One region of the Pseudomonas sp. 910_21 genome, then DNA from elsewhere that is predicted to be linked to it. Evidence: predicted binding sites of a transcription regulator. Region 1 holds the regulator's gene; each other region holds the start of a gene.
The links. Region 1 encodes FliA, which starts transcription of late flagellar genes. Its sites were predicted from a motif close to CTAAAGTTTNNNNNNNNNNNGCCGNTAA; they were not measured.
Positions count from the first base shown of each region.

Region 1 (4,245 bases):
CCTGGCGGCATTCGCATCGTTCCGGCCGCTTCGGGTACCCAAAGCATGGTGCACCTGAGCCCCGCCCAGCACGCCGGTCTGATCCAGGCCTTCAGCGACATCGGCGACAATCTCGATGTACTGGTGATCGACACCGCTGCAGGTATTGGTGACTCGGTAGTCAGTTTCGTCCGCGCGGCCCAGGAAGTGTTGCTGGTGGTCTGTGACGAACCGACCTCCATCACCGACGCCTACGCGCTGATCAAACTGCTCAACCGCGACTATGGCATGAACCGTTTCCGGGTCTTGGCCAACATGGCCCAGAGCCCTCAGGAAGGGCGCAACCTGTTTGCAAAATTGACCAAGGTCACGGATCGCTTCCTGGACGTGGCCTTACAATACGTCGGCGCAGTTCCCTACGACGAAAGCGTACGCAAGGCCGTGCAAAAGCAGCGTGCGGTCTATGAAGCCTTTCCTCGTTCGAAGTGTGCATTGGCGTTCAAGGCCATCGCGCAAAAAGTCGATACCTGGCCGTTGCCAGCGAACCCACGCGGGCATCTGGAGTTTTTTGTCGAGCGGCTAGTGCATCAAACAGCGGGACCGGTGCTATGACTGCCAGCGGCTACAACCTCTACAAGAAGTCGGCACGTGACAGCCAATACGAACTGATCGAGCGCTACGCGCCCCTGGTCAAGCGTATTGCCTATCACCTGCTGGCGCGGTTGCCGGCCAGTGTTCAGGTGGAAGACCTGATTCAGGCCGGGATGATCGGTTTGCTCGAAGTGTCGACCAAATACGACGCGAGCAAGGGGGCGAGTTTCGAAACCTATGCGGGTATCCGTATCCGTGGGGCGATGCTCGACGAGGTTCGCAAAGGCGATTGGGCACCGCGTTCGGTGCACCGTAATACGCGCATGGTCAGTGATGCCATTCGCGCAATTGAAGCTAAAACCGGTCGTGACGCTAAAGATCACGAAGTTGCGGCCGAACTTCAATTGAGTCTCGACGATTATTACGGGATTTTGAACGACACCTTGGGCAGCCGCCTGTTCAGTTTCGACGACCTGTTGCAGGACGGCGAACATGAAGGGCTGCATGAGGATGGCGCCAGTGCTCATCTCGAGCCGTCACGGGACCTGGAGGATGAACGCTTCCAGGCTGCGTTGGCGGATGCGATTGCCAATTTGCCGGAGCGCGAGCGACTGGTGTTGGCGCTGTACTACGACGAAGAGCTGAACCTCAAGGAAATCGGTGAGGTCCTGGGGGTCAGCGAGTCGCGGGTCAGCCAGTTACACAGCCAGTGCGCAGCCCGCTTGCGGGGGCGTTTGGGGGAGTGGCGAGCGCGCTGACAGGCAGTGTGGGGACACTGCGATCAGGACCGGTGAAGCAAGCGCTGCACCGGTCTTGCGGTATGTGCTCCATGCAGTCGTTGTGTGTTATGCCGAATTGATTGAATGGCGCGTTCAGGTGCTGGATGCGTTTAAGACTGCTTGGAGGTCGAATTGGACAAGAACATGAAAATCCTCATCGTTGATGACTTTTCAACGATGCGGCGGATCATAAAAAACCTGTTGCGTGATCTGGGTTTCACCAACACGGTCGAGGCCGACGATGGCACCACTGCCATTCCGGTACTCAACAGCGGGAGCATCGACTTTCTGGTAACAGACTGGAACATGCCGGGCATGACCGGTATCGACCTGCTGCGCCACGTGCGTGCCGATGAAAAACTCAAGCACCTGCCGGTATTGATGGTTACTGCTGAAGCCAAGCGCGAGCAGATCATCGAAGCTGCCCAGGCCGGCGTAAACGGCTATGTCGTCAAACCATTCACGGCTCAGGCGTTGAAAGAGAAGATCGAAAAAATCTTCGAACGCATCGGTTGAGACGCGTAGCCATTCCGCCACGGGGGAGCTATGGAGCATAACGAATCTTCACTGGGCGACTTTGAGTCGACCCTGAAAAAACATGCGCTGGAACTGGTCGAAAGCCTTGAAAAGGGCAGGTTCGGCGAAGCGGTGCAATTGATCCATGAGCTCAATCAGACCCGTGACCGCGGCCTGTATCAGGAAGTGGGCAAGCTCACCCGCGAGCTGCATAGCGCAATCGTCAATTTCCAGATTGACCCGCACATGCCGCAAGCCGAGGAAGTTTCACAGATCACGGATGCCACTGAGCGCCTGTCCTATGTGGTCCGGCTCACGGAAGCCGCAGCCAACCGCACCATGGACCTGGTAGAGAGCAGCACCCCGTTGGTCAACGGCCTGAGCACTGAAGCCCAGGCCTTGAGCGCAGACTGGGGGCGCTTTATGCGGCGTGAGGTCGGCGCTGAAGAGTTTCGCGAACTGGCACGCCGGGTCGACAGTTTCCTGACGCGCAGCGAGCAGGAAACCCGCACCGTATCGGGCCACCTCAACGACATTCTGCTGGCGCAGGATTACCAGGACCTGACCGGACAGGTGATCAAGCGTGTGACCCAGTTGGTCACGGAAGTCGAAAGCAATCTGCTCAAACTCGTCTTGATGGCCAGCCAGGTCGATCGTTTCGCCGGCATCGAACATGACCGTGAATCGATCCTCGCTGAAAAAGATCCGCAAAAACATCTCGCCAAGGGTGAAGGTCCGCAGATTCATGCCGATAAACGGGAAGACGTTATGTCCGGTCAGGACGATGTAGACGATTTGCTTTCCAGCCTTGGATTCTAGGAGCACCCATTAATGAGCTTCGGCGCCGATGAAGAGATCCTTCAGGATTTCCTGGTTGAGGCCGGCGAGATTCTAGAGCAACTGTCCGAACAACTGGTCGAGCTGGAAAGCCGGCCAGATGATGCGGACTTGCTCAATGCAATTTTTCGCGGTTTTCACACTGTTAAAGGGGGCGCCGGCTTCCTCCAGCTCAATGAGCTGGTGGAGTGCTGCCACATCGCCGAGAACGTCTTCGACATCCTGCGCAAGGGTGAGCGGCGAGTCGACTCGGAACTGATGGACGTGGTGCTTGAGGCTCTGGACGCGGTGAACGGCATGTTCAGCCAGGTCCGTGAGCGCACCGAAATTACTGCCGCGACACCGGAACTGCTGGCCGCCTTGGCGCGCCTGGCCGAACCCGCCGGTGCCGAGGCTCCAGCGCCTGTTGTGGAAGAGGTGGCTGAACCCGTTGCCGAGCCTGAGGCCCAGGGCGGGGATATCACCGATAACGAATTCGAATTGCTGCTCGATTCGCTGAATGCCGCCAAGGCCGACGCCGAGGCTGCGCCTGCCGCTGCTCCAGTGGCTGCGGGCGAGCCGGCCAGCGATGAAATCACTGACGCCGAGTTCGAGTCGCTGCTGGACCAACTGCACGGTAAAGGCCAGTTCGCCGCCGATGCGGTGGCCCCGGCTGCGGCCAACGCCACGCCTGGCGCAGCCGCCGGTGGCGACGAAATCACCGACGACGAATTCGAGGCCTTGCTGGACCAATTGCATGGCAAGGGCACCTTTGCCGTGGATGCGCTGGATTCGGCCGTGGCTGCGGCGCCTGCTCCGGCAGTGGCTGCGCCAAGCGCGGCAGCCGCTGGCAGCGACCTGATCACCGATCACGAATTCGAATCGCTGCTGGACGAGTTGCACGGCAAGGGCAAATTCTCCGAAGCCCCGGGTGCGTCGAAGCCGGCCGTGGCGGCGGCAGCTGCGCCTGCGGCAGCCGCTGCGACAGCCAGCGCTGCAGTCGCCAAGCCAGTGGCGAAGAAGCCCGAGGCCAAGGCTGAAGCACCGAAGCCGGCCGCGGCTCCAGCCCCGGCTCCTGCTCGCGCGGCGGCTGCGCCGCCAGCGGAAAAGCCTGCCAGCGAAGCAGAAACCACGGTGCGGGTCGATACCGCGCGCCTGGACGAAATCATGAACATGGTGGGCGAGCTGGTTCTGGTGCGTAACCGTCTGGTGCGCCTGGGTCTCAACAGCGGCGACGAAGCCATGTCCAAGGCCGTGTCGAACCTCGACGTGGTGACGGCCGATCTGCAGACCGCGGTGATGAAAACCCGCATGCAGCCGATCAAGAAGGTTTTCGGGCGCTTCCCGCGCTTGGTTCGCGACCTGGCCCGGCAGCTCAAGAAAGAAATCAACCTGGAACTGGTGGGGGAAGAAACCGACCTCGACAAGAACCTGGTAGAGGCCCTGGCCGACCCGCTGGTGCACTTGGTGCGCAACGCGGTGGACCACGGCATCGAATCGCCGGAAGAGCGCGAAGCCTCGGGCAAGTCCCGCGGTGGCAAGGTGGTGCTGGCGGCGGAACAGG
Region 1 is NZ_VXCY01000001.1:42,803-47,047, reverse strand. It holds gene fleN (flagellar synthesis regulator FleN) at 1-591, shown strand, start outside; gene fliA (RNA polymerase sigma factor FliA) at 588-1,328, shown strand; gene FW796_RS00230 (chemotaxis response regulator CheY) at 1,494-1,865, shown strand; gene FW796_RS00225 (protein phosphatase CheZ) at 1,896-2,684, shown strand; gene FW796_RS00220 (chemotaxis protein CheA) at 2,697-4,245, shown strand, end outside.

Region 2 (4,245 bases), on a different contig from region 1:
TTGCCACAGATGGGCGACTTGCCCTTGGGTACCCACTGCTCCAGAAAGGCAATGGTCTGGGCTTCGGCTTCGGCCATGCTGATGCGGCTGTCGCGAACCCGCTGAGTCAGGCCGGAACCACCGTGCTGGCGAGTGTTCCACTCGTCCATGCCGGCAAGAATCTCGTCGCTCTGGTGGATTGCGATGACCGGTCCTTCAGCCAAGGTGTTCAGATTGCTGTCAGTGACAATGGTCGCCATCTCGATGATGACGTCGGTGTCGGGGTTCAGACCGGTCATTTCCAGATCGATCCAAATCAGGTTCTGCGGGTTTTGCATGGGGAGGGCTCCTCGGCGTAGTTGCGCAGTTTAGCCTAGAGGGCCTGTCCGGCGTGCTAAACTCGCCGCCGTTTTACCTATCCGCCGTAACTATCGACACGGAACACCAATGGCCAAACGCCAGCTCAATCGCCGCCAAAACTGGCGCATCGAAAAGATTCAAGGTGAGCGCGCTGCCCGCGCCGCCAAACGCGAGTCCTCCGCCGTAGAGGCGCTGGAGGGTGGCGACTTGGGCCCGGAACAGACCGGCCTGGTCATTGCTCACTTCGGCGTACAGGTCGAGGTCGAGGCCCGGGAAGGCGAGCTGGCCGGCCAAGTGTTCCGCTGCTACCTGCGAGCCAACCTGCCGGCCCTGGTGACCGGTGATCAGGTGGTCTGGCGCGCCGGCAATCAAGGCATCGGGGTAATCGTCGCGCAATTGCCGCGCAGCACCGAGCTGTGCCGACCGGACAGCCGTGGCCAGCTCAAGCCGGTGGCCGCCAACGTCGACATGATCGTGATCGTGTTTGCCCCCATGCCCGAGCCCCATGCCAATCTTATCGACCGCTACCTGGTTGCCGCCGAGCACGCCGGGATCCGGCCGTTGCTGCTGCTGAACAAGGCCGACCTGATCGACGAGCAGAACGCCCCAGCGCTCAACGCGTTGCTGGCGGTCTATCGCCAGCTGGGCTATCCGCTGCTGGAAGTCTCGGCCCACCACGGCGACGGCATGGAGCAACTGCAAGGCTTGCTGGACGGGCGCATCAGCGTATTCGTGGGGCAATCGGGGGTGGGCAAGTCATCTTTGGTGAATAGCCTGCTGCCGGAAGTCGAAACCCGGGTCGGCCCGCTGTCGGAATACTCCGGACAGGGCACCCACACCACCACAACTGCGCGACTGTTCCACTTCCCGGGCGGCGGTGAACTGATCGACTCCCCCGGTATCCGGGAATTCGGCCTGGGGCATGTCAGCCGCGCCGATGTCGAAGCCGGCTTCATTGAGTTCAACGACTTGCTGGGCACCTGCCGTTTCCGCGACTGCAAGCACGATCGCGAGCCGGGCTGTGCACTGCTCAAGGCTCTGGAAGACGGGCGCATCCAGCAGCAACGGATGAACAGCTACCGTTCGATCCTCGCCAGCCTGCCAGACAGCAGCTACTGAACCCACCGCCGTAGAAACAACAAGGCCGCGATCTTCGCGGCCTTGTTGTTTGTCACCTGACAGTTCCCGGTGCGGCCGCTGGGGTCGCAGGCTGGGACGCCGGCGCAACCGGCTTGGGAGCCGGCGCCTGGCCGGCCGATCCCTGCTCATCCATCTTCAATACACCATCCTCGAAGATGTTCATGCGCTGGCGCACTTCATGGGCCGGCAATGGCTCGCTGCCCGGCGGCAAGGCATTCGGATCCGCCGCCGCACCCGGCACTTCACCTGGCGCCCCACTCCCCTGATTGGGCACTGGAGCGTTGGGATCCGTCTGCTCGCCTTCAATGGCGCGCTGGGCCTTCTTGGTCAGCACCACAATGTCGATCCGCCGGTTGACCGGGTTGAACGGATTCTTGCGGTCGAACAGCGCCGAGGAGGCAAAGCCCACCACCCGCGCCACTTGCGGATCGGGATAACCGCCAGCCACCAGAGCCCGACGCGCAGCGTTGGCACGGTTGGCGGACAGTTCCCAGTTGCCGAACTCACCGCTGCCGGCATAAGGCGTGGCATCGGTATGGCCGCTGATGCTGATCTTGTTCGGCACCGCCTTGATGGTGTCGGCCATGGCCAGCAGGATGTCTTCGAAATACGGCTTCAGACGGGCGCTGCCAGAGTCGAACATCGGCCGGTTCTCGGCATCCATGATCTGGATCCGCAAGCCGTCCGGAGTGATTTCGAAGAGGATCTGATCCTTGAACTTCTGCAGCTGGGGATTCTCTTCAACCTTGTTCTGCAACTCTTGCAGCAGCAGTTCGAGACGCTCGCGCTCAACCTGCTCGGCCATGCCCTCCACCTGATCGGCATCCACCGTGACCTTGTCCGGCTGCGGCTGGGACTTGATCTCGGGGTTGAGGGTGTTGTCCGGCGCCAGCTCAGGAGAGCCGCCCAGGTCGATGATGTAGGGCGTGCCGCTTTCCGAGAAGCCGATCGGGTCCTTGAAGTAACCGGCGATGGCGATCTTCTGTTCCGGGGTCGCGGTGGACAAGAGCCACAGCACCAGGAAGAACGCCATCATCGCCGTGGCGAAGTCGGCGAAGGCGATTTTCCAGGCGCCCCCGTGATGTCCGCCAGCGAAGCGCTTGACGCGCTTGATGATAATCGGCTGATTATTTTCCATGACTTAGCGACCGCGAACCGCTTGTTCCAGCTCGGCGAAGCTAGGACGGTGCGCCGGGTACAGAACCTTGCGCCCAAACTCCACCGCCAGGGACGGCGGCATGCCGGAAGCCGAAGCTACCAGGGACGCCTTGATGGCTTCGTAGACGTTCAGTTCTTCCTTGGCATCGTGGGCCAGGGAATGGGCCAGCGGGCCGAAGAAACCATAGGCCGCGAGAATACCGAAGAAGGTACCTACCAGCGCCGCACCTACGTGCAGGCCGATGGACTTCTGGTCGCCGTCGCCCAGGGAGGCCATGGTCACCACGATCCCCAGTACCGCCGCAACGATACCGAAGCCCGGCATGCCGTCGGCAATCCCGTTGACCGCATGAGAAGGATGCTCAAGGTCTTCCTTGAGGCTGAACAGCTCCATGTCGAACAGGCCTTCCAGCTCGTGGGGAGCCATGTTGCCGGAGGACATGATGCGCAGGTAGTCACAGACAAAAGCGGTCATGCGTTCGTCTTTGAGCACTGCCGGATACTTGGCGAAAATCGGGCTGGCGGCAGCGTCCTCGATGTCCCCTTCGATGGCCATCATGCCTTCGCGACGACTTTTGTTGAGTATCTCGTAGATCAGACCCAGCACTTCCAGATAGAAGGTGTGGGTGAAGCGCGAGCTGAACATGCCCAGGGATTTCTTGACGACGTGCATCGTCATGTAGCCCGGGTTGGCCTGGAGGAATGCGCCAAAGGCAGCACCGCCAATGATCAGAACCTCGAAGGGCTGGATCAGTGCCGCGATTTTGCCGTGTGAAAGCACGTATCCGCCGAGCACGCTCGCGAATACGACGATGATGCCGATAATTTTAGCCATAGGTAGGAGAGTACTTATTGAGTCGGGTTCAAGGTCATATTCGGAAGTTCTTAAAACTCTTCTTCTACTTATCGGCAAAACTGCGCCAGACTATAGCCAGTTAAGGCGAAAAGCCAGTTTGGCCCGCTCTGGGCGTGTTCACAGCAGACGATGATTGCGCCCGACCATGTCTAATGAAACCAACGTCCCACATTCCCCGCCCGCCTCTCTCGACGCCTGGGTAAAGCTCCTCAATGGCGTGCGCTTGCCCGTGCCGCAAGCCAGTCATGATCGAGTGTGCAAAGCCATCGCCAACAATCGCAGTTCGCTACGCGACATTGCCGAACTGATGCAAAACAGCCCGGCGCTGGCCTTGAGTGTGATCCGCGAAGCCAATCGACACTCCCACGGCAGCATGAGCGAACCGGCAGAAAACCTGGAGGTCGCGGTCAACCGCCTGGGACTCAAGCGCACCGAAGAACTGCTCGAGCAACTGCCCACCCTGCCAGAGCAACAGATCCCCCAGGCACTGCGTCAGTTGCAACTGATCAGCCAGCACGCCACCCAGCAAGCCAACGGTTTTTTCGCCGGGCGCCTGGCACGACTGTGGCAGGACATTCACTGGGGCAGCCTGCTGTTTCTCTCGCCACTGTGGGCCATGGCCCTGGTCTACCCCAAGCTCGTGGAAGAATGGGAACTGCGGGTCATCTATAAGCACGAGTCGGCTCGCCAGGTAGAAATGCAACTGTTCGGTGTTCGGCTGATGGAGTTGTGCCAGGCCCTGGTCCATGCCT
Region 2 is NZ_VXCY01000004.1:199,854-204,098, forward strand. It holds gene orn (oligoribonuclease) at 1-317, opposite strand, end outside; gene rsgA (small ribosomal subunit biogenesis GTPase RsgA) at 427-1,458, shown strand; gene motB (flagellar motor protein MotB) at 1,511-2,617, opposite strand; gene motA (flagellar motor stator protein MotA) at 2,621-3,472, opposite strand; gene FW796_RS14665 (HDOD domain-containing protein) at 3,639-4,245, shown strand, end outside.
Region 2: motA (flagellar motor stator protein MotA) is a predicted target of FliA. The motif match lies at 3,541-3,568, and genes of this name have one in related genera.

Region 3 (4,245 bases), on a different contig from region 1:
GGCCGGATGCGATAGCCGCCGGCGTTCTGCTCAGCGAACTTGTAGTACGCCGAGAGGTTGATCTTCTCGCTGATGTGCTGGGTGAAAGACACCCCGTCATCTCCCCAGACCCGGCCGATGTGGCTGTAGGCAAAGGCCTGGGTCGCCCACTTCTTGTCACCCTTGGACATATTGTTCATGGCCACATAGCCGGATGACTGGTCGGACATGCCACTGACCTTGCCACTGACATCGTTCTGGCCATTGGTCACCGGTGAGATGAACACCTTGGCGCTGGAGGTCCGGGCCTCGGCGTACTGGGAAAGCTTCTGGTTCTCCGAGTGATTGAGCACCAGCAGGACCTTGCCCTGCAGCTGGCTGGCGGTGGGCCAGGACTTGCCCTTGAGGTTTTTTTGCAAGGCCCCGGCACTGCTGCCTATGTGCGTTGCCAGGTCCTGGGGGGTATAGAGCTTGCCCTGGAAAATCCGCGCCATCAGCTCATCGAAGTCCTTCGGTGTGCGCCCCGAACTTTCCTTGGACCAGCCCTGCTTCTTGTCCAGGATCAGCGTGATGGGGAAATGCCCGGGGTGATTGTCGCTCCAGTTCTTCACGTCGTTCAGGCAGGCTTCGAGATCGTTCTTGCCCGTGCCGTCGCCGGTGCAGTTGTTGTCATTGCCGGACTGGAACAGGGTGCCGGGGTTATGCCGCACGAACCAGTGACGGGGTGAACCGCCGCTCACCGCATCGCGCTGATCCCAGAAGTCCAGTTCCAGGGTGCGCACACTGTCGAGCACACTGGTGAAGGTGCGCGCATATTGCTTCTCGTAGCAGTTATGGCAGGCCACCTGGGCAATGCCGTTGAACGGCGTGCTCCAGGTCGCCGGGGCAATGAACGCCGGGCTTTCCTCGCTGAGAGCCATCTGGCTGAACACCAGTGCCGACAGGGCGAGTACGCGCGGGACAAAACGAGTGAGATGAGTCATGCCAGCTCCTGCTGAAAGAGAAGTCCTTGAAGGGCCAATCGCTGCTCATCTGTTTTAGTCGAATCAAGCGTCATTGCAACATTCACCCTGCAACCCAGGGTTGCAGGGTGAAATGGCCGCGGTCAGCGGAAGCGGTCGACTTCCTGGCGCAGGTCGGCGGCCAGTGTTTCCAGTTCACGGGCAGTGACTGCCAGGTTGGACACCACTTCCCGTTGCTCGCTGTTGGCCTGGGCAATGCTCTGCAGGTTGCTGCTGAGCACCGTGGCGGTGCTGCTCTGCTCCTGGGTGGCCGTGGTGATGGCGGCGAACTGCTCGCCGGCGCTGCGGCTCTGCTCGTCGATCAGGGCCAGGGCCGAAGCCACGTCGGCGTTGCGCGACAAGCCTTCCTGCATCAGTCGGTTGCCCTGCTCCATGGTTTCGATGGCGTGGCCGGTTTCCTGTTGGATGCTGTTGATCATCTGCGAGATTTCGTCCGTGGCCTCGCGGGTACGCGACGCCAGGTTGCGTACCTCATCCGCCACCACGGCGAAGCCGCGACCCTGCTCGCCGGCACGGGCCGCCTCAATGGCGGCGTTGAGAGCGAGCAGGTTGGTCTGGTCGGCAATCGCAGTGATCACCCCGACAATTCCGCCGATCTCCTGGGAGCGTTGGCCCAGGGTATTGATCACCGTAGCCGTGCTGTTGAGCGCCCCGGCAATCTGCTCAAGGGACGATGACGCCTGTTCCATGGACTCGCGGCCGATGTGGGTTTGCTGGGCGTTTTCCTGGGCCAGGCGCTGAGTGCTGCCCATATTGTCAGCGATGTTCAGCGACGTGGCGCTGAACTCCTCCACCGCCCCCGCCATGCTGGTGATCTCGCCCGACTGCTGCTCCATGCCCTCATAGGCACCGCTGGACAGGCCGGACAAGGCCTGGGCCCGGCCGTTGACCTCAGCGGCAGAACGGCGGATGTGCTCGACCATGGTCGACAAGGCTTCACCCATCTGGTTGAAGCTACGAGCCAGTTGGCCGATCTCATCGTGGCTGGATACATTCAACCGCGCACTCAGGTCGCCACCGCCTAGGGCCTGGGCCTGACGCACCAGATCACTCAAGGGTGCCAGCTTGCTGCGCAGCAGCCAGACCGTGGCGCCCACCGCCAGCAACATCGCCAACAGGCTGCCGATCACCAGACGGATACCGACGCTCCAGGTCACCGCCCGGATCTCGGCCTTGGGCATGCTCGCCACCACCGCCCAGGGCCCACCGGCAAAAGGCACCGCCAGGCTGTAGAAGTCTTCGCCCTGGTCGCTCCAGAAGCGCCCCTTGCCCGGCTCCTTCGCCGCATCGGTCATGACCTGTGCGGCCTGATCCAGGCCTTGCACGCCCGCCGGCGGCACCAGCCACTTGTGCTGCTCGTCCAGCAAGGCCAGAGAGCCGCTCTGTCCGATGCGGAAGCGCTTGAGATTGTCGAACTGGGCATTCTGCGCATCGGTGTAGTCAAAACCAACGAACAGCACGGCAATCACCTTGCCGGCACGATCCAGCACCGGGGTGTACTGGGTCATGTAGAAGCGCTCGAACAACAGCGCCCGGCCAACATAACCCTGCCCCGCCATGAGTTTCTGATAGGCCGGGTGGGCGTGGTCGAGCAAGGTGCCAATGGCCCGGCTGCCGTCCTGTTTGCTCAGGGAGGTACTGACCCGGATGAAGTCGTCGCCGCTGCGCACGAACAGGGTCGCCACCCCGGCGGTCATCTGCTTGAACTCGTCCACTTCCTCGAAGTTGTTGTTCAGCACCATGTCCCCCAGGTGCAGCCCGGGGGTCTGGACCCCAGCCACTGTCACCGGTTGTTCGGGATGCAGGCTCATGCCGCTGCTGAAGCGGTTTTCAAACAAGCCACTGAGGCGCTGGGTGCTTTCGCGCAGGCTGCTGTGAAAGGTGTTGAGCTGGTCCGCCAGCAGGCGCGCTTCGCTGGCCAAGTGCTCTTCTCGGGTGTCGAGATTCGCCGAATCCAGAGAACGCAGGGCAAACAGGGTACTGCCGCTGATCACCAGGGCGAGTATCAGGGCAAGGGCAAGCCCTAGCTGGGAGGCTATCCGGGCACGGGGTTGGGACATGATGGCTCCTGGCCGAGAAGGCGGATCATCCTGATCGAGTGGCACGCTCGGCAACAATATTTCTAAGTGTTTTTAGTAATTAGGACCTTCCTGAACGCTGGTTCCATGTCCTAGGATTCGGCGGCGCCGGGCAATACTTGAGCGTCTTGCAAGGATATGTGCACAACCTTGCCGGCCGGGTGCTTCAACGTTTCAGCCCAGGCGCTCTACCGCAGGCAATTGCATCGCCTCGACCTCACCCTGGAGAAAGTCGCTGAGACGACGCAAACGTTCACCTCCCGGCCGGGTCTTGGGCCACACCAGGTAATAGTTCAAGCCGCTGGCGACGGCAGTCGGCCAGGGCAGGCTCAAGCGACCTTGAGCGACATCCTCGGCCACCATCAGCAGGTCCCCCATGGACACGCCGTAGCCCCGAGCCGCCGCAATCATCCCCAGCTCCAGAGTGTCGAACACCTGCCCGCCCTTGAGGGAAACCTGATCCGTGAGCCCCATCTGCTCCAGCCAACTGCGCCAGTCCCGCCGGTCAGGAGTCGGATGCAACAACTCCGTGGCCGCCAGCCGCGCCACATCCCAGGGCAGGTCTTCGAGCAGATTCGGAGCGCCCACCGGGACCAGTAACTCCGGGAACAGGTAGCTGGCTTCCCAATCCGGTGGAAAGTGTCCGTTGCTCAGCAGTACCGCACAGTCGAAGGGTTCCTGGTTGAAGTCCACGGAATCCACATCCATCCAGGCACTGGTGAGCTGCACTTCGTTGCCCGGCTGCAGATGGCGGAAACGGCTGAGGCGCGCCAGCAACCAGCGCATGGTCAGGGTCGACGGCGCCTTCATGCGCAGGATGTCGTCTTCGGCCCGCAAGGTATTGCAGGCCCGCTCCAGGGCACCGAAGCCCTCGCGGATGCCCGGCAGCAGCAAACGCGCCGCTTCGGTCAGTTGCAGATTGCGCCCACTGCGCTGGAACAGCCGGCAAGCGAAGTGCTCCTCCAGGGTGCGGATATGCCGGCTGACAGCACTCTGGGTAATGGACAGCTCCTCGGCCGCCCGGGTGAACGAGCTGTGCCGCGCCGCTGCTTCAAAGGCACGCAGGGCATAAAGAGGAGGAAGACGGCGGGACATGGATGCGCTCCGGCAGCGGAATGACGCAACGCTACCAGAAAGTCGTTCGCATGAGTTTTAATCATGCCAGC
Region 3 is NZ_VXCY01000003.1:453,015-457,259, forward strand. It holds gene FW796_RS12115 (Ca2+-dependent phosphoinositide-specific phospholipase C) at 1-962, opposite strand, end outside; gene FW796_RS12120 (methyl-accepting chemotaxis protein) at 1,085-3,061, opposite strand; gene FW796_RS12125 (LysR substrate-binding domain-containing protein) at 3,254-4,174, opposite strand.
Region 3: FW796_RS12120 (methyl-accepting chemotaxis protein) is a predicted target of FliA. The motif match lies at 3,176-3,203, and genes of this name have one in related genera.